3 regions of the Alteromonas sp. I10 genome follow, and region 1 is predicted to be linked to each of the others. Evidence: predicted binding sites of a transcription regulator. Region 1 holds the regulator's gene; each other region holds the start of a gene.
The links. The regulator LexA, encoded in region 1, represses DNA repair genes until DNA is damaged. The targets are predictions, from matches to a motif close to TACTGTATNNNNATACAGTA.
Positions count from the first base shown of each region.

Region 2: the regulator LexA is predicted to act here: its motif matches at 3,990-4,009, upstream of BZA03_RS12225 (exonuclease domain-containing protein).
Region 3: the regulator LexA is predicted to act here: its motif matches at 4,113-4,132, upstream of dinB (DNA polymerase IV).

Region 1 covers NZ_QJJN01000012.1:37,154-45,570, forward strand. Annotated here, with positions in the region: gene BZA03_RS18875 (cytochrome c oxidase assembly protein) at 23-610, opposite strand; gene ctaD (cytochrome c oxidase subunit I) at 758-2,386, opposite strand; gene coxB (cytochrome c oxidase subunit II) at 2,396-3,559, opposite strand; gene lexA (transcriptional repressor LexA) at 4,142-4,768, opposite strand; gene BZA03_RS18895 (diguanylate cyclase) at 4,876-7,161, opposite strand; gene plsB (glycerol-3-phosphate 1-O-acyltransferase PlsB) at 7,429-8,417, shown strand, end outside.
Region 2 covers NZ_QJJN01000005.1:278,876-287,292, reverse strand. Annotated here, with positions in the region: gene BZA03_RS12255 (ABC transporter substrate-binding protein) at 1-269, shown strand, start outside; gene BZA03_RS12250 (amidase) at 399-2,018, shown strand; gene BZA03_RS12245 (high-potential iron-sulfur protein) at 2,117-2,410, opposite strand; gene BZA03_RS12240 (flavin reductase family protein) at 2,633-3,262, opposite strand; gene BZA03_RS12235 (CPXCG motif-containing cysteine-rich protein) at 3,255-3,446, opposite strand; gene BZA03_RS12230 (hypothetical protein) at 3,633-3,920, shown strand; gene BZA03_RS12225 (exonuclease domain-containing protein) at 4,038-6,173, shown strand; gene BZA03_RS12220 (TIGR03643 family protein) at 6,276-6,539, shown strand; gene BZA03_RS12215 (hypothetical protein) at 6,592-7,032, opposite strand; gene BZA03_RS12210 (hypothetical protein) at 7,283-8,227, opposite strand.
Region 3 covers NZ_QJJN01000011.1:65,355-73,771, reverse strand. Annotated here, with positions in the region: gene BZA03_RS18170 (gluconokinase) at 1-332, shown strand, start outside; gene BZA03_RS18165 (LacI family DNA-binding transcriptional regulator) at 401-1,408, shown strand; gene BZA03_RS18160 (MBL fold metallo-hydrolase) at 1,587-2,477, opposite strand; gene BZA03_RS18155 (DUF1653 domain-containing protein) at 2,541-2,789, opposite strand; gene dinB (DNA polymerase IV) at 3,007-4,080, opposite strand; gene BZA03_RS18145 (VCBS repeat-containing protein) at 4,359-7,949, opposite strand; gene nqrM ((Na+)-NQR maturation NqrM) at 8,254-8,417, opposite strand, start outside.

The DNA of each region.
Region 1 (8,417 bases):
TTCTTCTCCTTACCCCTTCGGCCTATTCGCCATTTGATGGTGTTGAAGCCATAAAGGGATTCGGTGTTGTCGTTAGGTCACTGGCTCGCGCTGTGACGTCATAGAGTGTGTACTGCAAGGTAAAAAACGTAATTTCTTCAGGTAGCTGAGGGTCTACATAAAACTGCATGGGCATATAGGCTTCACTACCCGCATCTAATGGCTGCTGATTGAAGCAGAAGCATTCAGTCTTGTTCAGGTACAGTGCTGCCGTTCCGGGGGATACAGAGGGAATGGCCTGAGCTACGATATTGCTTGATGCAGGGTTTCTCACATAAAACGACACCGTATTAAGTTCGCCAGGATGCACTTTCACGCGCTTGGTTTCAGCACGAAACTCCCACGGCATACCGGTATTTGTGCGAGTAATAAACTCGACGGTCACTTCTCGCGACTCATCAATCTCAACCGATTGATAAACCGCAGCCGTGCCTTCGGTTTTTCCGTTAATTCCCGTAACGTCGCAAAATACATCGTACAAGGGAACAAGGGCAAAGCCGAAGCCAAACATGCCAATGACAATAGCAACAAGTTTAATAACCATCTTGTTGTTTGCGCTTTGCTGTGACATCACGTGACCTCCGGGTAAATCCATAGATGAAGGTTGGTAAACGCTTGCTTAGTCGTTTATCTCCCTCACCACCTGCAATGTGTGAATGTCATTCCCATCGGCTTTTGCCGGTTGAAAGGAATGACCTATTCACAACTCCACCTACCGTTACTTAACGACAGGTGGCGTTTCAAACGTGTGATAAGGAGCGGGTGATGGAATTTCCCATTCCAATCCTTCTGCGCCGTCCCAAACTTGCGCTGATACCGGCTCACCTTGCTTTTTGCATGCCTTGATAAGCAGGGCAAGAAAGATGAGCTGAGATAAACCGAATGCAAAACCACCCAGGCTTATCCATTTATTAAAATCAGCGAACTGCAATGCATAGTCAGGAATACGGCGTGGCATACCAGCCAAACCCACAAAGTGCATAGGGAAGAACAACACATTGACCGATACCAATGAGCACCAGAAATGCCATTTAGCTAAGGTTGTGTCATACATTTTTCCCGTCCATTTAGGCAACCAGTAATACACCGCAGCCATGATGGAAAAGACCGCGCCAGTTACCAGTACATAGTGGAAATGGGCTACAACGAAGTAAGTGTCGTGATATTGGAAGTCCACGGGCGTGATCGCCAACATTAGCCCTGACAACCCACCAATGGTGAACAGCACAATAAAGGCAATAGCGAACATCATTGGCATTTCGAAGCTCAGTGAGCCGCGCCACATGGTCGCTACCCAGTTAAACACTTTCACGCCAGTAGGCACCGAGATAAGCATGGTGGCAAACATGAAAAACATTTCCATGTACACCGGCATGCCCGTGGTGAACATATGGTGAGCCCATACAACAAAAGAGAGCAGCGCAATCGACGCCGTGGCGTACACCATAGACGCGTATCCAAACAGCTGCTTTCGAGAGAAGGTAGGAACAATTTGCGAGATAATGCCGAAAGCGGGCAAGATCATAATGTACACTTCAGGGTGCCCGAAGAACCAGAAAATATGCTGGAACATAACCGGGTCGCCGCCACCAGCAGCATCAAAAAAGCTCGTGCCAAAGAACTTATCAGTTAACACCATGGTAACCGCACCGGCGAGCACTGGCATTACCGCAATCAGCAAGAATGCCGTGATAAGCCACGTCCATACAAACAGCGGCATTTTCATCCAGGTCATGCCTGGCGCACGCATGTTAAAGATGGTCACAATCACGTTAATCGCACCCATAATGGATGAAATACCCATGATGTGAACAGAGAACACAAACAACGCTGTCGAATCGCCACTGTAAGTCGTTGAAAGGGGCGCGTAGAAAGTCCATCCAAAAGCAGGGCCGCCGCCTTCCATAAAGAGCGAGCTCAATAGAATGAGAAAGGCGCCTGGTAAAATCCAGAAGCTCCAGTTATTCATGCGCGGTAACGCCATGTCAGGGGCGCCGATCATCATGGGAATAAGCCAGTTTGCGAGCCCAGTAAAGGCTGGCATTACTGCACCAAATACCATGATAAGCCCGTGTACCGTAGTCATTTGGTTAAAGAAGTTTGGCTCTACAATTTGTAGACCGGGTTGGAATAGTTCAGCGCGGATCACCATGGCCATCGCACCACCAACTAAAAACATAATAAAGGCAAACCACAGGTAAAGTGTGCCTATGTCTTTGTGGTTAGTGGTAAACAACCAACGCGTTATCCCTTTAGGAATATGATCGTGGTGTTCATGGTCATCATGTAGGTGACCGTCATGAGGCGCAGAGGTATCTGGCGAAATAACTTCAGTTGCTTTGCTCATTGTCTGCTCCTAGTTTCCGTTTGCCACTGCGTTGACATCTTTGGCTTGAACCATATCGCCAGTTTTATTGCCCCAGGCATTTCGCTCGTAAGTGACTACGGCGGCAATTTCCTTAAGACTTAGCATTTTTCCAAACGCTTGCATGGCTGTTCCTGACTTTCCATGCAGCACGATGTCAATGTGACCTTGCTGATCTTCTAGTGCCATCTTGCTGCCTTTTAATGCCGGGAACACGCCAGGTAAACCTTCACCATTTGGCATATGGCAAGCAGCGCACGTTGCGTTGTATACTCGCTCGCCCTCTTTCATCAGTTCATCCATAGACATATTCATAGAAAGTAGACGCTGCTCTTCTTCTTTTGCTTTACGAACAATCTCTTCTTGTTCGCCCATCCACTTTTCAAACTCGGCGGGTTCTTTAGCAATTACCACAACCGGCATATAGCCATGGTCTTTACCACAAAGCTCTGCGCACTGTCCGCGATAAATACCCGGCTCATTCACCTTGGCCCAAGACTCGTTAATAAAGCCGGGGTTGGCATCTTTTTTCACGGCAAAGTCAGGAACCCACCAAGAGTGGATAACGTCGTCAGAAGTAATAAGAAAGCGTACTTTTTTCCCAGTAGGAATAACCAAGGGACGGTCGACTTCCAGCAGGTAGTTATCTGTTTTCTGAAATTTGTTTTCTATTTGCTCGCGCTGAGTGGCGAGTAAAGAATAAAACTCTACATCGCTATCCATGTACTTGTAGTGCCATTTCCATTGAGAGCCTGTTACTAACACCGTCATGTCAGGCTCAGACGTGTCTTCCATAGCAATTAGAGTATTCGCTGCGGGTACCGCCATGAAAATAAGAATAAGGAAAGGAATAACGGTCCAAGCAATTTCGACCTTCACGTTTTCGTGAAAATTAGCTGGCTTGGCGCCACGGGACTTTCTATGTAGATACATTGAGGCGAACATCACGCCAAAAACTACAACCGCGATACCTACACAAATGAAGAACATCAACATATGGAGGTCGTATACCTGCCCACTGATGTCGGTAGCACCGCGTCTCAAATTAAGCGAAGAGGCTTCTTCGCTTGCTTCTTGCGCAAAAAGCAAAGGGGAAAAAAGCAAAATTGGTATACTAGAACACCATTTTGCGAAAACGGTCGTTAGTTGTTTCACTCAGCACCTCCGTAATGGCGTGGTCAAAGACGCTGATTAATTTGCGCGATGCCCTACCAAATGGTTTGCGAACGATTGACCCATAACCTCAACTTGTAAAACAAATTTAGAGTCGTTGTTATTATTTTGTTAATCTCTGTATAAGAATTGCGCAATAATGTCGTGCCGTCTAGTCTTTTCTATTAAAAATTTAACGAAGTGGTTAATTTTTAATCATTTACTAAAATGGTCGCGGGGATTTCAAGTGCAAAAAAGAGAAAGCGATTGCTGTGGGATGCCCTTGGAATCAAACAGGCATTTTGAACACGGGGTTAAAGTAAATGCTCGACTAACTAGTTAAGAAATCAATAAGTAATCGATGACTCAATGTCGATTTCAAACAAAATTCACAATAAAAAATGGAAAATACTTGAAGCATTCATAGAAAGAATAACGTGAGTAATGATAAAAATAAGCGCGCAGAAAACCAACAGGTTTGCTGGGCAGGATAAAACCTAAGTTGGCAGATTGAAGAAAAAAACAGGAACAAAAGACATAAAAAAAGCGGCTAACGCGCCGCTTTTATACAAACAAGCTAAAATACTACATCCAGTCAGCGTTTCTGATCACACCCACCGCAATACCTTCTATCGCAAAATGTTCAGTCGCCAAATCAACTTTTATTGGTGCAAACTCATCATTCTCAGCATGAAGCAATACTTCACGCCCGCGCTTCTCTAGACGCTTTACGGTGACGTCTTCATCTACACGCGCCACAACCACCTGACCGTTGTGTACATCAGTGGTGCGATGAACAGCGAGAAGGTCACCGTCTAAAATACCAATGTCTTTCATGCTCATACCGTTAACGCGTAGCAAAAAGTCGGCATGGGGTTGAAACAGTGCAGGATCGACTTTGTAGTGCGATTCAACATGCTCTTGCGCCAAGATCGGCTCACCAGCTGCAACACGCCCAATTAACGGTAGGCCTTCTTCTTCTTGTGCGTCGTTATCAAGAGGGATATTGAGCTTAATGCCACGAGACGTACCAGGCAAAATTTCAATCACGCCTTTACGCGCCAATGCTTTCAAATGTTCCTCTGCTGCATTAGCAGAACGAAAGCCAAGCTGACGGGCTATTTCCGCACGAGTAGGCGGCATTCCCGTTTCTAACATGGTTGTTTTAATAAGTTCTAAAACTTCGGTTTGTCGAGCTGTGAGTGGGCGCATAAAAGACCTGTCTGTTCATACAGTTCCTGTAAGTATATACACCTAAAACTAAATAACAAGCACTTGCCGCGTCTTTTGCTATCAGTTTTAGCCACGTACTAATACTATTATTCATCCCATACGACTTGGTTTCTGCCCTGCTCCTTGGCTCTGTACAGCGCCTTGTCAGCAAGCGATAAGAGGGCGCTGAAATCCGCCTCAAAGGTGTCTTTGATAAATGTTGCGCCAATGCTGATCGATAAATTCATCGTGTCTGTCTTGTAGGTCACCCTTCCTTCTTCAACAGCAATGCGCAGTGCTTCTAGCTGCCTATGGATCTCTTCTTTCTTGTCACCTATCATGACTATTGCAAACTCTTCTCCTCCTAATCGAGCCACGACATTTGGCGTTTGATTATGTTTAGCTATTTTTCTCGCAACAGCAATAAGCGCCTGATCTCCAGCATCGTGACCGTAGGTATCGTTTACTTTTTTGAAGTGATCAATATCGACGATAGCAACACATCCACGACAATGTTGTTTTGAAAATGAGATGCACTCGTCAAGGAACGCGCGTCGGTTATAAAGGCCCGTTAAAGAATCAGTCATCGCCAAATGCCTAAGCTTCTCTTCAGCAACGGCTCGGGCTTCCTCAAGCTCTACTGCGTAGAACAAGCCAGCCAATGCATCTAAAAAGGGCTGTAGAAACTCAGCATCTTCGTCAGTGTAGGTATCAAACTTATTCGCTAAACCGACCATTCCCACTACTTTATCTTTCACTTTTATAGGTAGGCCTAAAAATCGGCTAATGCGCGGATGACCGTGCGGAACACCTTTGGAATTAGGGTGACTGTTTGGCGCATTACTAATGGTAACTTCTCCCGTTAAAATTGAGGTTCCAAAAAGGTTGTCGAAGTTACTAAAGTAGAGGTTTCGTTTTTTGTATTCTGCATATTGAGAAAAGCTACTGTTATCCCAAACAATTTCAGAAATCGCATGAATGAAAAGTCTAGATGAGCTACCGTCTCCTTTCATTTGGCCGACGAAGGCAAACTGGCTATCTGAGATATCTATGAGTTCGGCCAATACGGACTGACACGCCATCGTCAAGTCATTGTTTTGCAGATATGATGCCCGGGTTTTATTGATAAATTGAAGGAGCTGGGTTTTCTTTCTCTCATGCAGTTCGCTTTCCATTCGCTGCGTTATATCTCTATGAATACCTGCTATACGAACCGGCTTACCTTGGGCATCTGTCTCAACGGTTTTCCCATAACTTTCAACCCAAACCCAAGAGCCATCAGTGTGTTTCATGCGAAATGTGGTGTTAAAGACTTTGCTCTTACCAATTAGATGCATGTTGAGCTGCTTTTCAACTTTGACGTAATCCGCGGGATGAATGAGCTGTCTAAAAAAGCGGGAGCCACTGTCATAGTATTCATACTCAAGACCAACAATGTCGCACCAGCGCTTGTTGACTTGATTAACATCGGCGGCCAAGTTCCAGTCCCATGTTCCTAACTCTGAAGCCTCGAGTAATAAACGCATCCGCTGATTGGTTTTGTTGAGCTTATCTTCCACATACTTTTGGTCACTAGTGTCAAACAAAAATGCTTGAACCGAGTACAACATGCCGTCTTCGCGAAAATTTGCCGTTGATATCATGCTCACCCAAATAGTACGCGTTGGCGTCCTTATCTGAAGACGGCAGGTGTGCGTTTCAACACCTTCCATGTGGGCCTGCATAGCAAAGGTAAAATCACCCTCCGCCTCCTCAGACAGCACCTCACTCAATGCCACCGTTCCAGTGAGCAAATCTTGGGGTGAAACTCCCAATACACGCTCACTATTTTTCGAGATATACACCAGCCTCAACGACGTATCATAGCGCCACGTTGCCAACACAATAGGAGACTTCTCAATAAGCCCATGCTCGCGTTTAAGCGCTTCGTGTTCTCTTGAAAGCGAAATATGTTGACTAACCAAAGCACCTATTCTCTCTAAAACTTCTAAGTGTTTTGCGTCTATTTCTCTTGGCACGGTATCAATTAAACATACGGCACCGATTACCTGATCATTTATCTCGATCGGCGTTCCTGCGTAGAAACAAATGTGAGGTTCTCCGGTGACGAGAGGATTATGCATAAACCGTGGATCTTCTTGCGCGTTGCTAACAACCACCTGCTCGCGCTCTTCAACGACGTGACTACAAAACGCATGTTCACGAGTGACTTTAGAAAGAGTGGTTCCGTAGTGTGCTTTAAAGGTTTCTTCAAACTCTCCGACGACGCCAATGAGTGCGATCGGCACCTTGTATGCCTCTGCGAGCACCATCATTAAATCATCAAGATCCAACGGCACTTCGCTATTGAGCATAAAGTCATCAATTGTCTTTAACCGGCTTTGATCATCCACTACTGCTTGCTCATATTCATTTGCCCTTATAAAAGTAGTAACAGTCCGGCTGTACCGCAATTAAATACAGCTAATGTTACGTTCTCTGTATTCGAACCCATTATAGAAATGGCTGTGACTCACAAGAAAAGGAGAAGAGCGCTTTTGAACTTCCCATGTTATGGATAGTCATTACAGCATGAGAAGCGATGAAATTGGCTTGTCGCGAGATTGTGACGCGTTTGTGTTACACTTCACCCGTTTTTATTTCATAGGATTACATAATTCATGTCGTGGATGCGAAAAGCCCTTCTGTCGGTATTTCATTATCCTGTTAAGTTACTGGTTAAAGCCCACAGCATTCCAGTTAACGTTGAAACCGAATTAGGAATAGATAAAAGTAAACCTATCGTTTATCTACTCCCCACCAACTCAGTGACTGACCAACTTGCACTGAGAATGTCGACTAAAGCGCTAGGTTTACCTAGTCCTACAGAAACCCTTACATTAGCGGGGCGAGAGTATTCGTCGACCTTATTTTTACGTAAAACCCAGCCCCTTTTCCGCTCGTCGGCTAAAGATACGGGAATTGAAGACGTTTTTACTGACCTCTTTCATTTGCATAGAGACCATGAAAACCTAGATTTACAAGTTGTTCCTGTCTATGTGACGTGGGGCCGTGCCCCGGGTCGTGGAAAGCCAGGCTTAAGCGATCTCATTGCTGATAAAGCGGCGCCAAGTTGGCTTCGTAAGTTGTTCATTGTGCTGTTTTTGGGCCGCGACAACTTTATTAACTACTCTAAAGCCGTTTCTGCACGCGCGATGTCCAATCAACATGGTAGTGACCAAAGTATTGCACATAAGCTTGTGCGCGTAGCAAGCACTCACTTTCAAAGAAAGCGCCAAAGCATGACTGGCCCTACGCTGTTAGAGCGCCAAGAACTCAATAATAGTGTGTTGGGCTCTGATGCAGTGCGTCGCGCTATTGCTGAGGAATCACGAAGCAAGAAGGTGTCTCATGAAAAAGCGAAAGAGACTGCCCAAACCTACATCACAGAAATCGCGGCAGACTACCGCGAAGGGCTAATTCGTTTTGGCGACAGGCTACTTACCCGTATATGGAACAAAATTTATAACGGTATTAGTGTAGGTCATGCCGATCGCATTCGTGAATTGGCGGCTAATGGTCATGAAATCATCTACGTACCGTGCCACCGTAGTCACATGGATTACCTATTATTGACTTACGTGATTTATCACGAGGGTATGGTTACGCC
Region 2 (8,417 bases), on a different contig from region 1:
GCGGCAGCGTCGATGTTGCCATTCTCGATAGAAATATTTTCAACTACTTCAAATCTGCAAACAGTGCTTATGCCGAAGACGCAACCGTCTTTCATGAGCTTTTTCCTATATCGCCTTACAGTGCTGCAATCCCCAACCCAGCGCTAAGAGCCAAGTTCAACGCCACCCTTCGGTTATTTATTGAAGATGGGCGGTATCAGTTACTGCTTGATGAATATAAGCTCGATAACCTCCTTCATAAGCTTCCCGTAGCGGAAACGGCAAAATAATTCTTAGACAGTGAACTATTTCTGATTCAACGTATAAGAAACTAACATTACGTTACCTTCTATTGCCGTTAAACGCTGCATAATAAGAAGGAGTAACAGGCGCTAGGATCATACGTTAAGGAAAGGTTTATGTTGAAACAGGTTTTTTTGCTGGCCGTAGTCGTGCTATGCACTGCATGCGTGTCTCAAGCAAATCATACAGATAAGATTGAGCAATGGTTAGATAAGCCTGCTCACGTTCAGGCGCAAGCTATTGCGAGTGGCGACACGACATCTGCTGAGCTCGTTAGCGGTTATCTTGCGCGAATCGAACGACTAGATGAAAAGGTAAATAGCGTCTTAGCGTTGAATCCTAACGCGCTGACCGAAGCGAAGGCCATCGATAAACGACTAGCGAATGGCGAGACGCTTGGCCCTCTGGCAGGTATTCCCGTGCTGCTTAAAGATAATATAGAAAGTAAAGAGATGCCCACCACAGCGGGCTCAATGGCGCTTATTACTAATGACACTGGTCGCGATGCGCCTATCGTAGAAAAACTGAAAGCGGCAGGGGCAATTATTTTGGGTAAAACCAATTTGTCTGAATGGGCAAACTTTCGCTCTGAATCCTCTATCAGCGGCTGGAGTGCAGTTGGCGGGCTTACCCGAAATCCCCATATGCTATCAAGAAGTGCTTGTGGCTCGTCATCGGGCTCGGGCGCTGCCATGTCACTTCGCCTCGCGTCACTTGCCGTGGGCACCGAAACCAATGGCTCTATTATTTGTCCGGCATCCATAAACGGGGTAGTCGGCTTTAAACCAACCGTGGGCTTGCTTTCCAGAACTCACATAGTGCCTATTTCTTTCAGCCAGGACACCGCAGGACCAATGACGTCTAACGTTCAAGACGCCTGGCTGATGACGGCAATCATGGCGGGCCCTGATGCAAGCGACAACGCGACACTAGACGCTGAGTCTCACCGCCCTTCTATGCCAACATCGTCAATGCTGGCTACAGATTTAAAAGGCAAGCGTATTGGTGTGGTTAGGTACCGCCAGGGCGATAACCCTCATGTACTGGCTGTTTATGAAAAGGCGTTGAACCAGCTTAAAGCATCGGGCGCGACGCTGGTGGACATCAGTGACTTCTCTCAGCCAGATTCATTTTGGGCCGACTCCTATAATGTTCTGCTGAGCGAGTTCCATCATAGTATTAACGAATACTTGTCGGGGTCGCCGGCAGAACTCCCTGCAAGGAACTTGTCTGAGCTTATCGATTTCAATAACAAAACAGAGCGCGAGTTAGCGCTATTCAATCAAGACATTTTCGAAAAATCGCTCGCGTCGGCAGCCATTGACAGCGAAAAGTATCAAAATGCACTGCGCCTTATTCAAGACACGGCGGGCAAAAATGGTATTGATACGTTGTTAGCAAAGCACAATGTTGATGTACTAGTTGCGCCCTCAAACAGCCCTTCTTTTTTAATAGACGGCGTATATGGTGACCATTCGCCTGTCGGTTTCATCGGTATCGGGTATTTGGCCGCAATTGCAGGATATCCGCATCTCACAGTGCCCGCTGGACAGGTGAAAGATCTTCCTGTGGGGATTAGCTTTATTGGTGGAAAGTGGCAAGACGAAAGCGTGTTGAAAATAGGTAGAGTCTTTGAAGCAAAACACGGCTTCTTCATTAAGCCTGGCCTTCTGCCTACACGTTTTGACAACCCAGCGCTAAAAGGTATCGAAGACGGAATTGACGTAGTTCGCTAGCGGGAAATGAGGATACATAATCGTATTTCGCCTCAACAGAAACGAAAAAAGCCCTTGGTTTAACTCAAGGGCTTTTGAACGTCTTTTCTTTCGATTGGTTAGCCAGGCTTTTTCACCCAAGCGCTACACCAGCCATCAGCGTTAACAAGCTTATTAGGGAAAATGTTACAAGGGCGGTGTTGTTCGCCATCGGCGCCCTGCACGTACATGCAGTTTGCGCATTTTGCACCTTCAACAGTTGACGACGGTGTGTAGTTCAGTGCTTTTGCAGTAGGGTCATCAGCACTCAATTGTTCTTGAGCCTGAGCACGTAACGCTACACCACCTAATGTAAGACCGATAACCGTCGAGCCAGAAAGCTTTAAAAAGTCACGGCGATTTACAGATTTCATAACATTCTCCTTAAGAGATAGAAACGATAATGATTCTTTTTTATTCAGTGCCTTAAACGCAAAAACCTGCCCAAAGAGGCAGGTTTTGTTTCATGTTTAAATACTATCTCTTTTTGAAAAAAGATCGAACGAAATGTCGCACTTTCGCTTGATCCAGATTAAATAAACTTCAGAGTTACAATCTTAAGTATTGAATATAAGACCGCTGGACAGTTTATTAGTTCACTTCACGGTTAACTTTACATCGGGCTTTGCATATGCAAATTGCGCAATTCGTTGTGTGCTGTGGTAGCTGTCTAGGCCTGAGATACAGGCCGTTTGCGCTTGCTCTATATCTGCATAGCCGTCTGAATCTATTATTTGCTCAGGAACGTAGAGCTCCTGGATTTCGCCGATAACCATTTCGGTTTCATTAAGCAAAGTAAAATGCTGTGCTACTTTTAAGCCCATTTTAATTTCACTTTCTTTGACATACGGCGCACTGAAGGACTCACTGAGCTGCGCGGTTAACCCAACGGCTTCAAATTCACTTTCATCTGGCGCATAGCGGGCTGATGTTTGGTGGGCTTTGTCGACCCAGTCAACAGACACGTGATTTAGCGAATAAAAGCCCTGCTGTTTTATATTGCTTAACGTATCTCGCGTGACGGTATGAGGACGCATGATCATGCCAATGAGAGGCGGGTTTGCACCGACATGAACAATAGAGCTCACTATAGCCAAATTGTTTGTAACGCCGTTTGTTGTACCCACCAAAGTCGCCGATTTAAAACCAGACAAACTATTAATTAGGTTTGCGCGGTAGCGCTGTGCAAGGGCGTCTATATCACCGCGGGTAAACTGCTTAGTCATTCTCTCTTTCTGCCTCTATCTGAATGTCATCACCGTGCTGATAAGCAGTAAGCTCAATGGGCTGACAACACACTTGGCAGTCGAGCACCTGTACTTGGCCAACATCGTTAATTTCATCTATTTCAACATCATTTGGGGCCATACAGTAAGGACAGGAAAAGCTCATGGAACGAGTTAAACTCATATTTAAATGCCTTTGTAATCACTAATGCTATTTGTTACGTAATGCAAAGACGAGTGGATTTTCTTTTAGACACGCCCCTTGTATCTGATTTTAAGAGAAAAGGGCAAGACTGCCATTTGACGCTTATGAGTAATCAGAAAACTGGGTGCACAAACAATAGATGTGATAGACGAAAAAGGTGACCTTGTGGCAAATAAAGTTGGTCAATGCCCGTGCTGTAATAGAGAAACTCGCCTTACTTACCATCATCTTATTCCGCGAAAAATGCACAGGCGTACCTATTTTAAAAAGCACTTTAGCAAAGCGGAGCTTCAGGACGGCATTTACATTTGCAGACAATGTCACAGCGGTATACATCGATTTTATGATGAGATGACGTTGGCCAAACACTACTTCAATTTGCAGCGTTTATTGGCAGATGCGCAGCTTTCTTCGTTCTTTCATTGGGTGTCTAAACAGCGCGTACGCGTGTAAAAGTACACGCTGTGCACTATTAGCAGCAGATGTGATACCCAATCGCGGAGGATTTAATTTGATTCGCGTGGCTGTATAAATATACACTATTGGTGTTTTCATAGCCAAAGATACCTCATGCGAAAAGATTTACCGCCACGTTATTACCTTACACACTTTCACGAGTTCCTTGGGTTCTTTGAGGGTGCTAGCAGGGCGCTTCTAAGTGACGAAGCCACTGACTTTGTTAGGCGTTTTAAAGCGTTAGACGATGACAAACAGTGTATTGTTGTGCGCGCTGCAAATCGCAAGTACGCAGTGATTGACAGGACGCAGTTCAATTATAGCGAAATCGCTGTGCCACAAGAGCAAATAGATTGGCTTACCGACAACGGCTGGTTTGGTGACCTTACCCACGCTTCGCTTAATGACATCGCAGGTGTCTTGACCAAGAATGCTCTGCTTGAGCTACTTGCTGAATACGGCAGTATTCAGGGGCTCGCATCTCTCACCAAGCCTAAACTCGTGACGTTGCTTAATGAACATATCGAAGCTAGAGGCTGGCCAGAGCGCTTTTCGCTAGATAACTACTTAGTGTGCTTGTTCGACGATGCACTTCGCTATTTGCTGTTTATCTATTTTGGTAACACCAAAAGCCGTCTAAATCAGTTTTCTATGCGCGATTTAGGCGTAATGAGAACCCGTTCTGATTCCGTAACGGATACGGCGCGTTTTGAAACTAAAAGCGACGCCCAAGCTTCATGGTTTTACGCTAACCATTACAGCCAGTTAGCTTTTTATAACGATGATATGTTGCTTGCCATTGCCGAAGGTGAACTGCCCATTACAGAAGGTGTGTCGGCCTGTTTTTATCGCGACCAGTTTCTCTATGCATTAGGCCTAAAAGTACTGATGTTTGATAGAGCGAAAGGGCTAGAAGTATTGAAAGCGGCGCAAAGCGATAAGGCAAAAGAAAAGTGGTTAAGAGAGAGCTACAAGGACGGAAATGAAAATAGTGTTAAACAGACCCTTGAAGAGATAATTGATAATCCGCAATCGGATACGCTGTTAGCATTTGCAGAAGATTTCTATGCCCGTAAATACCACAAAAAACGCACCAGCACGGTTACCGACATGCTTCGCAATGCTAGCCGTACACTGGATATTGACGTAAGCCAAAACCAACAGGTTGAGCGTGGTGTGCTGGCGCATTATGCAAGGCGCGGCATTGAAGGCTGGCGCACGGAAAACCGATTATGGCGCAGTTTGTTCGGCCTTACCTTTTGGAAGCAACTTTACGAAGAAGACACGCTGGTTACGGAGTTTGATCGCAGACCGTTATCGCTTAAACAGAATAACTTTTACGCTAAGTTTGAACACAGTATTGAAGCGTTGTTACAGGCGCTTGATAGCAAAGAAAAACTGCGTTTTCACATTCACAAAATGGCCACGATGCACTATGGCAAAGTTAATAGCCTGTTTATGTGGTCTAGTCATTTGCTTACGCCTATAGAAGCGCTAATTGAGCATGGTTCGCTAGATTCGATTTATGCTTTACTTCGCATGATGTGCAAAGACTTTGAGAGCCTCCGAGATGGCTTCCCCGATATCATGGTATTTGACGGCGCACTTCGCTTTGAAGAAATCAAAGCGCCTGGCGATCAGCTTCGCCGAAATCAGCTGGTTTCAATTCAACGTTTGCAGCAAGCTGGATTTGACGTTGCGGTAACAACAGTGAAATGGATACGCGACCCAGCACAGCCTTATGTTGTGGTAGATATAGAGACCACTGGAGGAAACAGCAGCTACAACCGGATTACCGAAATAGGTATGGTAAAACTTGTTGGTGGGAAAGAGGTAGACAGGTTTCAAACCCTGTTAAATCCGCAGCGCCGCATTCCTAGCAACATTACCCGCCTTACTGGAATTTCGGATGACATGGTGGCAGATGCTCCGCTTTTTGCTGAAGTAGCGGAACACGTGGCAAATTTCACCGAAGACGCTGTGTTCGTTGCTCACAACGTAAACTTTGACTACGGGTTCATCAAGCAAGAGTTTGCAAGACTAGAGCAAAGTTTCAGGCGACCCAAAATGTGTACCGTTCGCGAAATGCGTCGCACCTATCCTGGGCTGCCTTCTTACTCGCTGGCAAACTTAACAAAGCATTTTCACATAGAAATGGAGCAGCATCACCGCGCGCTGAGCGATGCGAAGGCCGCCGCCGAGTTGTTGAAGCTAGCGTTTGAAAAAGACGATGAGCAAGTGAGCGTTTAAGTCGGCCACTAATTGTTTGGAACTTTAGCGTAGTTGAACTGAACAAAATGAGCCGAAAATAAGTATGTAGTGGGGTTAAACACGCATATTGAGATGTAAGAAATGGCATTAACTGAAGAACAAGAATCACGGGTAATTGAAATGGCGTGGGAAGACCGTACGCCTTTCGAGGCAATAGAGCGTTTATACGGGCTGCCTGAAAAAGATGTGATAAAGCTTATGCGTAAAAATCTCAAACCGAAAACCTTCAAGAACTGGCGAGAGCGCGTGTCGGGTAGAAAAACCAAACATGCCAGCCTGCGCCCTGAAGGTGTGGACAGAGGATACTGCCCCTCTCAGTACAAATTTAAAGGCGCTAATAAGTAGCGTGTAGAAGCCTTTCCTATAGAAGCGGAACTGCCTTACGTTGTAGCTGCCTTTATTTTTTGGGAGGCGAAATAGTAGTAATCGGCAAAAGAAACGCAGTTAACTGCTGACGCATGGGGGTAGGAAAAACGATCGTGTTTTCTGATTGCAAAATACTCTTCGCGTGTTGAACCTGACGCAATAGATTTTGATAGGTGTCGTTATTTTGCTGAATCGCTTCTACCTTGTTCATTACAAGCTCAATGAACTCTGCAGGAGAAACGTCTGCATGTTGTTTGATCTCAAACGCCAGTGCCTTTAGCACGTAGGCTTCCCACTCCTTTCTATAACTGTCTTTCAGCCGTTCCGGGTAAAGCGTTAAGTCAGATATATCTTGCGCTAAGTCTACGATATCGAGAGGATCATCAAAAAGGACGCGAAACGCAAGCACCGCTTCATCGGAGAGTCGGGAAATGGGAAGTTTTTCTTTGAACTGAGCGTAACGGCTGGGCACAAGAACACCTTCAAATTACGATTATTAGAGTTAAACAGTACGAGCTTTAGCGCTTCATTAAACTAAAGTTTAATAAACTCAACTTTAAGTTTAAAGCTCAAGAGATTAAAAATACGTAATCTGCGGCAATTGAACTCACAATGGCGACAAGCCGTAACTTATTATGCACTGTTAAAGTGTGTACGCGTTCTTGCTGTTTGGCCCATCGTTTGATGGGCCTTTTTTATGTGGAGTAGGCGCTTCGTTTCATTCAACCATCGAAGGAGAGTTTTACTCCTGCCAGTAATCGACTGACGCTATCTACCACATCAGCTCTTATAAACCATTCAACATCATGCTTCTCCGATAGCACGCCACTAAATTCCAGAGAGCCGCCGTGACCTGTTCCTAGAAAGTCTTCAATTAATTCAGCGCGCTCACCAAAACTACTGTCTATATAGGAATAGTAAGCAAAATATTCGATAGGATATGATGTGTTAAAAGCGCTTGCAGCGAATTCACCGCTGGTGCCCACTACAACTTTCGCAGCACTTTCATCAGTACGCTGCACTAATTCAATGAACGCGGTATCTTGTTCATTAATACGTAATCGATATTCTGCCCGGGCAAACGTACCGTTCAGCATTCTTTCAAAACTGGCTTCGTAGCTATGTCGTTGTCCCATCTTGGCCGAATATTCAATTTCGAAATACTCATCCTCTCCGCCAAAATTAAAGGCTTCAGATGCTTCAGCATTTGCAAGTTGACCAACGACTATTTCAATGGCGGTGTCGTTTTGCAATTGCCTCACATGACGTACCCCCGTTATCCAACCATCTTTCGACAAGCCGGTGGAAGAAACACGCCCTTTGTAAGTTGGAATAACACCTAACTCAGTTTTCCCCGAATCGGTTTCATGCCTTAAGTACAGACGCCTTGCGTAGAGATAATCAGTGTTGTCGCTGCCGAATGTATTGTGACTTGATGAAAAGTCATCGCCAGTCACCACAAAGCTGTTTACTGACCACGCAGAAGTGATGGCAAGAGAGGGATAGTAACGCAGTCGATATTGTTCGCGGCTCGGGCGGTTGGAACGATTATCGTAACGAACCTGAATATCTAGCTTCTGTGAGAAGGTGGGCGCTATTTGTTCTGCCTGCGCGTTAGTTCCTGCAATGGCTATCAGCGGTAAAATAAACAAAAAAGGATTTCGCACCTGTTTAACCCTAAACAACATGATTAAGTAGTTTATACATTAAATCTAATTACTTAGCGCAACGAATAGCGGTTTAAGGAAAAAAATACAAAAAAAGCCGGCAGGGATGCCGGCAATAAGTGGAGTGGGACTCCAATGAGGGTAAAACACACAAAAGCATTAAAACTCAGGGAGATGTCTTAAAACTTGT
Region 3 (8,417 bases), on a different contig from region 1:
TTACGTTAAACATGATTGCCAAGCAACACATTCACGCCGGCCGGAACGTGGTTATAAGCTGTTCAGCGCTGCGCTCAGCCTATCGAGACGTGCTAATCAAAGATATCGCGTCTCACTGCCACTTTATTTACCTTCATGCGTCACAGTCTGTGCTTAGTGCGCGATTAAAACAACGGGAGCATTTTTTTAACGGTGATGCTATGCTCGAAAGCCAGTTTGCAGCCTTAGAGCTGCCTTCTAAAGACAACGCATTCATTATTGATGTTACACAAACTTTTGAGTGTGTTTCTCAGCAGGCGGAAGACTTTATACGCCCTTTGATATCGAATTAAACATCACGACATTAACACTCACTTCCGCGCGGAATAGCGGACCTAGCAGCACATAAAAAGATCGAAAAATGAGTAAGGTAAAAAAGTCACGCACAAAAATATCAGACGTAGCCAATCATTTGGGCGTTCACAAAACTACCGTATCTCGTGCGCTTAATAATTCTAGTGGCATTTCTAAATCACTCGCCCTTAAGATCAAAAATGCAGCGCGAGAGCTAAACTATATTCCGAACCGCGCCGCCCAATCATTATGCTCAGACAATAATAGAACCATCGCTTTATTGCTTCCGTCTTTTGGAAACAACGTATTTAACGATGTGATGTTAGGCGTGAAGGCCGTTGCCGACAAAGCCAATTATGCGTTGATGATTGGCGACTCGACCTATACCGAGCTTGGCGAGGAGCGTACTGTAGAGTCTTATATCCAGCAGAACGTGAGTGGCTTTATTCTTACTTCCACGCGTCATACTGAAGAAACGAGAAAAATGCTGCTAGCCACAGGGACGCCTGTGGCCGAAATAATGGATATTTCTAGCGAGCCTTTTGATATTAACTACGGGGTAAATAACGAATTAGCAGCCCAGTCTATGACCCAGCATCTTATCGACAAAGGGCGCCGCAACATTGCTTTTTGCTCATTGTATTTAGATTGGCGTGCAATATTGAGAAAGCAGGGCTGGGCAACCGCACTGGACAATGCAGAGTTGTCCGCCGAGCGATATGTTTCCTCTAGAGCCGACGCCACATTTCAAGCTGGTGCTGAGCTTCTTTCAGAAACACTGCATAAATGGCCGGATACTGATGCGCTATTTTTTGTGAGTGACGAGCTTGCTGCTGGCGCGGTGATGGAATGTAATAGACGAGGTATCAAACCTGGCAAGGATATCGATATCTGCGGTTTCAACGACCTGAGTTTTGCGCGCTCAATATACCCTGCCCTAACCACCGTATCAGTCCCGCGCCGTAAGATGGCAGAAATGGCAGCTGAATCATTGATATCGCTAATAGAGGGCGAAGACGTTGAACAAGCGAGCCAAGTTCTACCCTTTGAGCTTAAAATACGAGAAACCGCTTAGTAGACGTTTGGCAGCTTTCGCCCCTAGACTTGGTGCTCGCAAACCTGCGTTTCCTAACCTATTGCCTTTGAAATTAGTCCTCAAAAACCCAGTGATAGTGCCATTTTAACGAAATTGCAGGGTCGTAAAGAAAACTCCCCTGCACACTCGCTCGATATTAAAGTGTAACCAATACTATTTAGGCGTCAGTATAGAGTGTAGTTATCCACTTCTCTTCATTGATGAAATTCCAGCTCCAGTCGGCCCACTTATCGTCTAAGCCCATCGCTTTAACTTCATCGAGGGTTTTGCCGTCTTGCTTAAGTGCCTTAACGTAGCTGAACGTTTCAGAGATCATAGCTAAAAATGCGCTGTATTCTTGCTTGTTACTGATGTCGCCGTGGCCAGGAATAATAACGGTTTCATCGTCTATTTTAGCAAGCAGCTGTTTTACTGAGTCCATATAGCCTTCCACATTACCGCCAGCACCTTGGTCGATGTAGGGAAAGCGACCATTAAAGAACAAGTCGCCGGTGTGCATAACGTTGGGTTGCTCGAACCACACTACGCTATCGCCGTCGGTGTGGCCTACCGCTAAGTGCATCACGTGAAGGGTTTCACCATTGAAGTAAATTTTTATTCCGTCTTCATAGGTGATAGTTGGCAGCGCTTCCGGTTTTATCTTTTCATCGTTAGCTAGGCGAACACGCACATTTTCGTGCGCCAGAATGGTCGCGCCTTTATGGCTGTGGAAAAACGCATTAGAGCCTGTGTGATCGCCGTGATAGTGCGTGTTTATCACATACTTTGGCTTGTCACTCCCGAGCTCACCAAGCTGGGCCGCTATCTTTTCTGCAAGCGGCGCAAATTGATCGTCGATGATCAAAACACCGTCTTCCCCAGCAGATACACCGATATTTCCACCTGCACCTGTAAGCATGTGCACTGATCCTTTTATCGCTGTCGCTTTAACTTCGACATCGGCAAATCTATCTTGTGCATTTGCGGGATTAATCGTTGAATAAACCAAAGGGCTCGCAGCAATAAACGCAGCCAAAATGTGTGCGCTAAAACGAGGTGCAGTTTTCATTATTATTTCCTTGTAAGAAGCCTGTTTATTAAAGACCTCTTACACTATGACCTAATTTCACAATTAGATCATTTTTTCATCATCGGGAATATTGCCAACATAAGCAAAACGGGGGAGTGTTTCTCCGTCTTTTTCAACCGACTCAACAAACATATCTAGGGGACGAACCCAAAGCGCTTTTTCGCCGTAGCATGGGCGGTATACCACTAGCTTACTTTCATCTTCTGAATGCGTCGCCACTTCGTATACATCGTATAAATTACCTTTGTAATGCTTGTAGCGACCTGGGGTTTTAAGTTCTTTCGAGTCCATAACGTCCTTCATTAAAGTGGGAAAAAAATAGTAAGGGTTAGCCAACCGCTTTCATTTGCCAAAGATTAAATGGTCTTAGAAACTAAACTCTGTGGGATTGGCCTTTAATCGGGTAATACAAAACCGTCAGTCTATCGCATAGTATCAGTGCGTTAAGTATAACAAGTGGTTAGATTGAGGCTACTGCATGTTAGTACTTAACAAGTGAGCTTATTGGCTAAATCGGTTCAAAAGGTAACACCAATTGCTGTGTTGATTGATCGGCAGCAAGACCTATATGCACGCCAACAAGACGAATACCCCGCCCTGTTGCTCGTTCGAAGGCTTCCTGCATTAACGTGCGAAAATACGCTTCATCAAGCGTGGCACAGCGGTGCTCTACCGTAGTTAGTTGGAAGTCGTTAAACTTAAGCTTAACGCCCTGCGTGCGAATACGTGCAGGCTTACCCGTTCGCTTCTTGTGATTTTCCATTCGCTCTTGAAGCTTTTCAAATAAATGTGGCAAGAAGTCAATGCACTGCTCGAAGGTGTGGATGTCTTCGCTTAACGTACGCTCCACACCAATAGACTTGCGTTCACGAGATACCGATAGTTCACGTTCATCAATACCGTGAGCACGCTCCCACAGCACACTGCCAAATTTACCCAGCTCTTTTTGAATGCGCTCAAAAGGGTATTGGCGAACATCGTCGCAGGTATTAAGCCCCATACGCTGAAGCTTTTGCATGGTGACTTTGCCTACGCCCGGTATTTTCTTTAGTGGCATTTCGCGTACAAACTCATCGAGCTTATCAGGAGTAATAACACAAATTCCATCGGGCTTATTTTCATCGCTCGCCACTTTTGCCACAAACTTACAAGGCGCAACACCTGCTGAAGCTGTAAGCCCAAGTTCATTTTTAATGCGTTCACGTATTTCTTCAGCAATTAACGTGGCGCTGCCACCGCAAAATTCACTGTTAGTCACGTCTAGGTAGGCTTCATCTAATGATAAAGGCTCAATGAGGTCGGTATAATCAGCAAATATCTTACGTATTTTTTGCGACTCGGCAGCGTACACATCCATGCGCCCTTTTACGAGGGTCAAGTTTGGGCATAGCTTTAAAGCATACGCTGTAGCCATAGCTGAGCGCACACCAAATTTTCGGGCGGGATAGTTACAGGTAGAAATAACCCCTCGACGGTCGGCACTGCCGCCTATCGCAATGGGAATATCGCGCAAGGCTGGGTTGTCGCGCATTTCAACTGCGGCGTAAAAACAATCCATGTCGACGTGGATAATTTTTCGCATTACCTGCCTTTGTTCTTTACGTGCTTACGCAAAACTGTATAAAAAGACAGTATATTATTAAAAGCGTTTAATTACACTACCTCGTTATGGAATATTGATAAGATTAACTGGTTCTTAGTGTCTTATTAAAGGCAGGCGTTAAAACGAATGCATTTTATAAGGGAGGTTGACAGAACGAGAGTAGTCAATAAAAAACGGCGACACTCCAATGTGGAAGTGTCGCCGCTCAATCATATAAACGCCTAGAAGAGTATCAAAATTGACTCATGCGGAGTTACCTACTTCGCTCGGCCCAACCAATACATTACCCGTGATGTCGCCATCATCACTTCCAGGCTTCCCTCAGCAGATTTTCTCGCATGTAAAGAGTGACTGCGGGCCGGACCAATCAACGCTGGGCTTTTCCAGATACCGATGCCTTCAACCGTCATTTCGCTGAGTTCAGTAGAACCGTAGTAACCCCAATCATCCTCACTCGCCGACGTCACAAGAAGTGTCTGTTCAGTAGCGGTTACTGGATTGGCTGCCATGTCGACAATACTCATGTTTACCGAAACGTCTGATGTTTTAGACAAACTGGAGTCAGTAACATCAAATATAACCAGAGATTGGTTCTGATCGTTGTAACAAGCTAACTCTGATTCAGCGTCACTATCAGCGTTTATAAAGGTAAGGCGCGCGCAAGAAATGTCGGCGCTTGCCTGGATAGAGAAACCTGATGCTGTCGGCTTAAGTAATTGCGTTATGTCGTTGCCTTGAGAAAGCGCCACATACACATTGCCATTCATCGCGACAATATCAAAATCACGAAAATATTGAGGCATGGTGTAAGTAGCCAACATAACTTGATTGTTCACGTCGACCGCTTTTAATGTGCGACCATCAACGTACACTGCATCATCGAAACCATCGTTATTGAAGTCGAATGCCTTGATAACTGAGACATCGTTCGAATAATCGCCTGTAATCTCGTATTGAATAGAGAAATCATTCAATCGCATTGCAGCGAATGCGCCGTCATAGGTTTCTGCACTAGGTAGGAATAAATCACCAGCACCATCATTGTTGTAATCGGTAGTTACAGCAATACTAGAGTTATCCCAGTTAGATGAAATCTCTTCACTCGTAATGTAATTCCCTGTGTTCTCCATTAGTAAGACTTTGGAGCCATCATAGCCGCTCCCCGTACTCGGTACGAAGAAAACAGCACGTTCGTCACCAGGATACAAATCTGCCCAGCCTGCCGCATTAAAGCTGTCTAGTTGATGTGTGGTTGCTGTCGTTTTTATTGTTGCAGAAGTGGCTGTGACATCTGCCGTTACAAGCAAATCTTCACCAGAATGTGTAGTACCAGTGCCCCATAACAGTTCGTTAAGGCCATCATTGTCGGCATCGCCAAGAGTTAGCGAAGTCGAACCATGATCAACCATATCAATGCTAAATACTGAAGTGAGCGTATTGTTAGACAGCTTCATGGCGTGGACATTGCCCCATTGGCAGTCCCCTACAAGCAATACAGGATTACTATCGTCAGTCAGTTTTCCTGCGCTAATGTCGCAAGTATTAAAATTCTCAACACTCGTAATTTGAGATTTGTTTTGTGCTGAGTACACATAGATGTAAGACCAACTGTCAGCGCCTACGATTTCATCAATACCGTCGCCATTTATATCGGCAACGGCAATGTGATGACTACCAAATCCTGAGTTCAAAAACCACTGGTTTTCACCAGTATCAAGGTCATAGACCAAACCTGAATTGGTAACCAGTTCTAACTGAGTGTCGGAATCCACATTACCCAGAGCAATTTCATAGGTATCTTCAGCGGTAAACGTAAATAAAGGTGTTTCGGGCGAACTAAGATCTACCACCACAATATCACTGGCTTCGCCGTAATCACGTGATGAATATAGGTAGGCCAGTTCATCGTCACCATCATTATCTATGTCACCGAGAACAGCACTATGTATGTAATTATCGGTGGTGAAAATCGTTGTTGCCGTTTCGTCAATGTCGGTAACAACGGATACGCCGTGCTCAGATATCACTAGAATATCGGGATAATCATCGTTATCAAAATCAGTACTGAGAACTTGTTTTACTGCTCCACCTTGCTCGATTTTGTAGGGGTACATCCAAGTTTGGTTGTAGCTGCCGTTTTGATAAGACAGCAAAAACACGCGATTTGCAGAATCGGTGGAGAGAACTTCATTGTCACCGTCGTGGTCGAAATCACCCACTACCATCGAATTGTTCATTTTAGGCACTTCAATACCCGAGCGAGCTAACTCTTGAACCTCATTATTAGTTACTGAGACATGAGTTTTGACTACTTCAGCACCTTCTTCGCCAGTAGAAAAACCAAACGCGTAAAGCTGGGTTTTAAACAACTGATTACTCGGCGCTTGCCAAGAAATCAATCCATCTTCATTAATGGTAGCACCTGAAGGTGCTGATACTAAGGTGGGTACCCCTTGGTTGTCACCAAGATCAGGGTCAGACACAATTGCTCTGAATTCGATGTATTCTCCAGGGGACACTGACTCTGGTAAATTCTCGAACGCTACTTGTGCTGGTGCATCCGACAAAGTGATTGAAGTGCGACCTGACTCTACAGCGTTAGCGCTATCTGAGACGACCATAGATACTTCTACTACATCGTTAAATACAGCGCGGTAGGCCGGTAAGGTATCCCCTGATATGTCCTCTACTAGGACACCGTTGATGTACCAGCGGAAACTGACAGATAAATCTTCGTAATCTGTATCGCTATCATTATAATAGCCGGGACTAACGGTAATAGGTGTCGTTGTATCGACTGTGTCCCAGGTGTAAAATTCAGGTGCATAGACAGTGGGTGGGATAGACATGTCAGCAATAGCGACAAGTGATCTGTCTGCAAGGTTACCACCAATTAAATCATAGGCATCAACTATAAATGTACCTACATCGTAGTTACCGTCGTTATCAGTATCTTCTAAATAACGAATAATGCCTTCTTCAAAAAGTAAGGTTGCAGTTTTATCACCCGCTACCACTACTTCACCCATATACATGTACGGCGATAAATACTCTGGGCCCTCTGCTTCAATCGCTAATTTACCTTTAGAGCCTACATAGAAGTCTAATTCAGCATGGTTAACGCTTTCACCGGGTGAATCAGATATGTTGTAATTCCCCACCAATTTATATTGCTCTGAGCCAATAGTGAACGCGACATGTTGGTTGGTATCTACGTGGAAGTGATAGTTACCGTTAGTTTCGTTGTAGCCTTCATCGATTGAGACAACGCCTGACAAAGTATAAGGTATACCTTCGATATTCCATGTAAGACTGTCGAAATACATACTGTATTTCGCAGCGCTATCTGACACACTTTCAATGGCAATAGCCGTCGACCCGGAAATAGCAACGCCATTGCTATGCAACCAACAGTTTTGGTAATTCATAGCGATGGTACCTGTTAAGGTATCGGATACTTTGCCGTCATAAGCAACACTACCGCCTAGATCACAGGCATACGTTTTCTTAATCGTGCCGTTGTTCACGTCATCAGAAAAATCCTGTTCTGCCAGTTCTGGCACTGTCATGACGGAATCATTAAATAATAAATTGAATGCTTCTTGGACCAGCTCTATGTCCACTTCCGCATTGACTGTTTCGCCTTTGTATTGGGCGTTAGAGATTGCTTTGGCAGCAGTGTTAAGTCGAGACTGGTTGTAGTCTTTTGCGTTCGAGATGATTGATGAGGATGAAACCGGCGAGGAACCTCCGTTATCCGGCACTTCAGAGTCTGAACCTCCGCCTCCACATGCGGCGAGGGATAATGCGATTATACTAAAGGTCCCGAGACGTACACTGCGTGTCATAGCTCTTCCTTGATGTTTTATTATTTGTATAGGTATTTTATGAGGCTTAAATTTAACCTAATTGCAAATGTAGAGCAACGAAATTGGGGTGACCGAAATTACGTTTCCGAGTTTAAAAGCCTGTCATAGGCGCGCTTGTGTAGATAACTATCCCTGTGATCATTAGCCTATTAAGCAAACCTAACGTAACATCGAATTAACTGACCAAGCTCAATGAAACATACTTGCCTGACGGATACAAAAAAGCGCTGTCGATTAGTATCAAACAGCGCTTTTAAACCTTAAGCCAACGATGGGTTAAGCATTACAAAATTTGGTTCTGCTTCCACTCGTTTAGTTTTTTCTGGCGGGCTTCTTCTTTTTCCATGCGCGACTTTTTACGGTCACACGGTTCTGGACAGTCACAGGCTTTTTCAATACCTAGTGCACCTAAGCCACCACAGCTTCCAGAGATTGATTTTTTCTGAA